2 regions of the Clostridium lapidicellarium genome follow, and region 1 is predicted to be linked to the other one. Evidence: a T-box and tRNA genes for the amino acid it is inferred to sense, from the RefSeq annotation. Region 1 holds a T-box; the other holds one or more tRNA genes.
The links. A T-box is a leader RNA that pairs with one kind of tRNA and senses whether it is charged. The one in region 1 lies ahead of proS (proline--tRNA ligase), so its partner is inferred to be a tRNA-Pro.
Positions count from the first base shown of each region.

Region 1 (3,422 bases):
CAATAAACCAGTTTACTAGCCTTTTTACCACAACATACACAGGTGCCCGAAATACGTTCCTGGTCAAAGGGAATGCACCTCGAAGTCGCTCCTGTAATTTCCCTGATCTTTTCTTCACATTTAGCATCTCCACACCACATTGCCCTGACAAAGCCAGATTTATTTTCCTGTATATCTTTAAATTCATCCATATTCAAGGCATCTCTGGTATTATTATCTCTAAAAGATTTTGCCCTTTCAAACATGGAATTGTGAATTTTGTCTAAAAGATCAGTCACATTTTTTTCTAAATTGTCCATGGGCACAGTTATTTTTTCTCCCGTATCCCTTCTTGCCAGTACGACCTGGTTCTTCTCAATATCCCTCGGTCCTACCTCAAGGCGGATTGGAACACCTTTCATCTCGTATTCACTGAATTTCCAGCCTGCTGTTTTATCAGGATCATCGTCAATTCTAACTCTCACAACCTTAGACAACCTGTCTTTCAATTCATATGCCTTCTTAAGCACACCTTCCTTATGCTGTGCTATAGGTACTACAATCACCTGTATTGGTGCTATCCTGGGAGGCATAACCATGCCATCGTCATCGCCGTGTACCATTATTATAGCACCGATCAACCTGGTAGTCACAGCCCAGGTAGTATAATGTACATACCTTTGCTTACCTTCCTTGTCAGAATATTGTATGCCGAATGCCCTGGCAAAATTTTCACCCAGATAATGGGATGTACCCGCCTGCAGAGCCTTGCCATCGTGCATCAGACTCTCAATAGTGTAAGTGTCAACGGCACCTGCAAATTTTTCGCTCTCAGTTTTTTTACCTTGAATTACCGGCATGGCCAAAACATCTTTACACAGTTTAGAATATAAATTCAATATATACCTGGTCTCTTTTTCAGCTTCCTCTTTAGTGGCATGAATAGTATGACCTTCCTGCCACAAAAATTCAGCTGTTCTCAGAAACGGCCTAGTTGTCTTTTCCCATCTCACTACAGAACACCATTGGTTATACAATTTCGGCAAATCCTTATAGGAATGAATTATTTTAGCAAAATGATCGCAAAACAGTGTCTCCGAAGTCGGCCTGACACATAGTTTCTCTGAAAGCTTTTCATTCCCTCCCTCGGTTACCCAGGCTACTTCCGGCGCAAATCCCTCTACGTGTTCCTTTTCTTTCTGAAGTAAATGCTCTGGAATAAGTACAGGCATATATACATTGTGATGACCTGATTCCTTGAGTCTTTTATCCACATATTCTTTAATGCCCTCCCAAATGGCATAGCCATACGGCCGTATTATCATACATCCTCTTACACTAGAATAATCTGCCAGCTCCGCTTTTCTTACAATATCCGTATACCATTGAGCAAAATCTTCATCTCTAGATGTTATCTGTTCCACCAATTTTTTATCCAACTTAACTACCTCCAAAATCTAAATAATAATTTTAAATACAAAAAAAACCTCCAATCCCCTCACAAGGGACCGAGGTCACATACGGCGGTACCACCCTATTTAACATATTCAAATATATTCACTCTGCTTGCATCTATAACGATGATTTCACCGCTGTATCCTACTATCGTTTCAAATACAGAACTCCAAGGCAGGTTCAACACACCTCTTTGGGAAATTTCCACCTTTCATTCCCCTCTCTGCAAAAAAACAGTATATCTACTAATCCTTATCTTTGCGTTCTCCATATTTACCTAATTTTTTCATGCTTATTTTATATAATAGAGTATAAAAAATCAAATGTCAATAGTTTTTTATACTGCGGAATCGAAAATCAGCGGTAAAATGCCGCTATAGTTCTCATAATATCCTCCATCCTATCCTCGATTAAGTCAGAAGTATCTTCCATAGAATTTTTTAAACTCATGGGCTTATTTTCAATGCTAAAAAGAGAAGTTGCCCCCATAGAATACAGATTCTTATAGCCTTCTCCCAATCCTCCGGACAATATGATAACAGGTTTATCATATTTCTTGGCTAATTTGGCAATTCCGGAGGGTGCTTTGCCAAAACAGGTTTGAAAATCGGTATTTCCCTCACCTGTTATTATCAGGTCGCTATTTTTAACTTTATCTTCCATGTGAGTAACATCCATTACAATATCTATCCCGTTTTTTAATTTCGCTTTCAAGAACACAATAAGTGCAAACCCAAGGCCTCCGGCCGCACCTGCGCCTGCTGTTTCTGAAAGATCTTCGTTAAAGATATCCTTTACAACACCGGCATAATGACGCAAATTCCTGTCTAATATTTCAACCATCCTGGGAGTTGCATTTTTTTGAGGCCCATATACGGCAGAAGCTCCATTTTCGCCGCACAGAGGGTTATTTACATCTGAAGCTGCAATAAATTGACTCTCATAAATTCTTTTGTCCATTTTACTCAAATCAATTTTTACAAGCTTGTCAAGATTTCCGCCGCCGCAGGAAATCTCCCTGCCGTATCTATCAAAAAACCTTGCTCCAAGAGCCTGAAGCATTCCTGCTCCACCGTCATTTGTAGCACTGCCTCCAATTCCAACTATAAATTTTCTGCATCCCCTGTCAAGAGCACTTTCTATAAGCTCGCCAGTGCCAAAAGATGTAGTTACAAGAGGGTTCCGCTTATCTTTGGGAACAAGGTACAGCCCTGACGCAGAAGCCATTTCGATAACTGCCGTGCCATTTCTCAGGATTCCATAATATGCTTTCACCTTATCACCCAGCGGTCCCGCAACACATTCAACACACTTTTGCCCTCCGGCAGATGTAATAATTGCATCCACTGTTCCTTCACCTCCATCTGCAATTGGAGCTTCGGTTACCTCTATATCAGCTGATACTTTAAATATTCCCTTCTTGAGTGCGGCACATACACCTCTCGATGGCAGACTGCCCTTAAAGGAATCTGGTGCAAGAAGTACTTTCAATTTTATTACCTCCATGATTATACATTAATTATGATTATATATTATGTATTCTATAGACCATCCAAATTTCCCTTTCCCCCCATTAATATAATCCGGCAAAAAATTACATACTAGAATTGGGAGGCGAACCTATATGAAATTAAAAAATTTAATTCCGGCAGTTATTTTCATCCTTTTAAGCAGCCTAATTTGTACAAATACAAACGCCTTTTCAGGCAGTCACTATATAAAAAACCCAAAAGTTCCAAAATATCTTTATGTAATACAGCAGAATAATTTAAGTGCTGCAGAAAATACCATGATAGCAACACTTCAGGGAGTAATATCAGACAAATCCGACTCCCAGATATATACCTTAAATAAAAACCAGCCGGATTATAAAATATGGCTGGAGGATCTTAAAAAAAATTATGGTGTCAACTATATTATGGTGGATGATCCCTGGTACCTTCTAAATAAATTTGAAAAATTTATAAAAGGCTACGTCCTCTATGACA
Region 1 covers NZ_JBGFFE010000007.1:109,328-112,749, forward strand. Annotated here, with positions in the region: gene proS (proline--tRNA ligase) at 1-1,418, opposite strand, end outside; T-box leader at 1,480-1,702, opposite strand; gene AB8S09_RS07235 (glycerate kinase family protein) at 1,792-2,925, opposite strand; gene AB8S09_RS07240 (GxGYxYP domain-containing protein) at 3,059-3,422, shown strand, end outside.

Region 2 (3,422 bases), on a different contig from region 1:
CCATCCATGTCGAAAATAGCCCCCTGAATATTTTTAAACATAACCATTTTCCCTCCCATTATGATCTGCAAATATTAAAAAAACCTCTCCAATAGTTTTATTTTATTTTTGTTTTTGAAATCATCTACAGAATTTATATTGATTTTAGCCAGAATTTCGTTCATACAATTACTGTCAATGGAAACCTTTATTTTGGAATTCCCGGCAAATCTGTTTACCTGTTTTTTGCCTTCTTCTTTTGGAATTATTGCTTTAGGTCCTCCTACACATCCACCGATACACCCCATGCCTTCAATGAAATTGGCTTTTATTTCTCCATTTTGAGCTTTGGAAAGTATGGATTTGCATTCTCTTACCCCATTTGCTTTTACTGCCCTGAATAATTTATATTTTTCAGGGAAGATTCTCTTTACGGCTTCACTTACTGCAATTGATACACCACCGGTACGGGCATATAATCTTCCGCCTCTGGAAGCATATTCCGGAGAAAGTTCCTCCTTGAGTTCACTTGGATGTATATCGAGGGTATCAAATATGTCCTTTATTTCTGAGAAAGTTAATACAAAATCTATATCTTTAGTTATATCTTTTTCCCTGGCTTCAGATTTTTTGGCGATGCAGGGACCTATAAATACCACTTTACAATTTGGATTTAATTTTTTAAGCACTCTTCCCCCTGCAGCCATAGGTGAAACAGAAGGTGATACATATTTTATAAGATTATTGTAAATTTTCTTTAACATGCCTACCCACATAGGACAACAGCAGGAAGTTATCATAAAATCTTTTTCATTTTTTACGTAATTATTGAATTCTACAGCTTCTTTTAAAGTTAACATATCTGCAAAGAATGCCACTTCGATCATATCTGCAAATCCTAATTTTTTAAAAGCACTTCTAAGTTTCCCTAAAGTCACATCTTTCCCGAATTGACCTATTATAGCCGGAGCTACAATTGCTATTACCGGAGAACCACTTTTTAATAGATTGGCCAACGGCAAAAATTGAACTTTATCCATTATTCCTCCTGTAGGGCAGGCTTCTACGCAAAAACCGCAGTCAATGCATTTATCTTTGTCTATATAAGTAGTATTTTTATTGGTATCCACCAATATGGCGTCAAATGGACAGGATTTTTGGCACAGTGTTTTACCATCTTTATCTGCACATTCCATTGAACAATGTTTTACTTTGTTGACTATTTTTCCATCTGGTTTATAGGAGATTATTGATTTTTTTAAATCTTCTATGAAGTCAGGGCTATAATTTATATTTGTACCGCATAATGAAGATATGATTTTGCACAACTCCTGTTTGCTGATTTTGTTTTTTGACAAAATAAATTTTATTTTATCTTCAAAGTTTCCCTTATAATAAGATTCTATTAGGGATTTAAATAGATCTTTATATTGACTTTTCATTAATGGTACAACTCCTTGTATAATTGGTTTGTTGATAAATCAAAAAATTGTTTTTTATGTAAGTAAACCCTAGCTTAAAGGTAAGCTGGGGTTTTAACTTTGCACAATATACAAATTGCTTTTATAAATGGTCGGAGTGACAGGATTTGAACCTGCGACCTCTTGCTCCCGAAGCAAGCGCGCTACCATCTGCGCTACACCCCGTTCATATAATATATTATAGCATATATTATATGAACGTCACAGTAAAAATTTTATTTAAATTTAGAAATCGTTTGATTTCGTAGTTATATTGGAATTATCGCCTTCACCTTTTGTAGGAACTGTTGACATTAAAAATCCTACTAATACGGATACTAGGGCAGGAGATATTATATTTATATAAGCTATATAAGAAGTTCTATATAAGATGAATGCACTTAGACCTGTTATGAGCAAGGTTATAAAAAACAGGTAAATTATAAATCTGGCGAAAGATCTAAAAAATTTTTCGTATAGCTTGTGTCTTGTAGGTCCGCTGATTATTTTTACAAACAGAAAATAGGACAATAAAATTAAAAATATGTCGACGGATGCAGATATTAAAAAGTTTTTCAAATGAAACACCTCCAATAACTTTGACTATAGTATTACCTTATTGGAGGCATTTTACACTAAATTATTGCAGATACATTTCTCCTATTTTGTAAACATCACCTGCACCTATAGTTAAAAATAGGTCTCCGTCCTTTAAATCTCTTTTCAAATATTCTACTATTGAATTGAAGCTTTTAATATAACTGCATTTTACTCCTCGCTTTGAAATGTCCCTGGCTAACATGGCTGAACTTACTTTTCCAGTATCTTTTTCCCTCGCAGGGAATATGTCTGTAAGTATCAATTCATCCACATTGTCGAAAGCGGAGGTAAATTCTTTATAAAGATTGATAGTTCTTGAAAATGTGTGGGGTTGAAAAACGCAAATTATTCTTTTATGTGGATAATTTTGAGCCGTATTTAAGGTAGCTCTTATTTCGGTAGGATGGTGTGCGTAATCGTCTACCACAGTTATTCCGTTTTTCTTACTTTTTATTTCAAATCTTCTGTGAGTACCTTTGAAACTTTCTAAGGCGGATTTAATGTTTTCAGTTGATATATTTAAAATTAAGGAGACGGCTATGCTGGCAAGTGCATTTAATATATTGTGTTTGCCCGGGACAGCTAAATGTAAAGAAAGTATAATTTTATTATCTTTATATACTTTGAAACAAGCACATCCAACTTCGTCAAAATGTATATCTTTGGCGGTAATTCTACCGCTGTTTATGCCGTAGGTTATTATATTGCAGTCTACATCGGGCATTATGTTATTTATTCTATTATCATCACTGTAACATACCAGATAGCCATTTTTGGGGATCAATTTGGCAAATTTCAAAAAAGCATTTTGTACATTTTCTATATTTTTATAATAGTCAAGGTGTTCGGCATCTATATTTAAAATTACACCTATAAACGGGAAAAATTTTAAAAAGGATCCCTTGTATTCACAAGCTTCTGTAATAAAGTACGGACTGTCTCCTGTCCTGACATTTCCGTTTATGATATCCAAATTTCCGCCTACCAATATTGTGGGATCCAAATTTGCCTTTAGTGTTATGGAAGACAGCATAGAAGTAGTGGTGGTTTTACCATGGGCTCCGGATACTGCTACGTTGTATTTATGGCCTTTCATTATATTTCCTAAGAATTCAGCTCTGGACATCAAGGGAATTTTTAAGTCTTTTGCCTTTAAGAGTTCTTCATTGTCTTTGGATATAGCAGCGGTGTATACTACCAAATCTATATCCAGTGTTATATTTTCGGCAGTTTGGCCTATATATATTTTAGCACCCATCGATTTAAGTTTATCTGTTGCAGGAGAAACTTTAACATCGGAACCGGATACCTCAAAATTTTTTTTAAGTAGAATTTCAGCTAAACCACTCATGCTTATTCCGCCTATGCCTATGAAATGTACCT
Region 2 covers NZ_JBGFFE010000006.1:36,057-39,478, reverse strand. Annotated here, with positions in the region: gene AB8S09_RS06030 (HAD family hydrolase) at 1-41, opposite strand, end outside; gene AB8S09_RS06025 ([Fe-Fe] hydrogenase large subunit C-terminal domain-containing protein) at 75-1,421, opposite strand; tRNA gene AB8S09_RS06020 (tRNA-Pro) at 1,550-1,625, opposite strand; gene AB8S09_RS06015 (hypothetical protein) at 1,686-2,018, opposite strand; gene murC (UDP-N-acetylmuramate--L-alanine ligase) at 2,080-3,422, opposite strand, start outside.
Region 2: it encodes a tRNA-Pro, which carries the amino acid that the T-box ahead of proS (proline--tRNA ligase) is inferred to sense. The anticodon was not compared.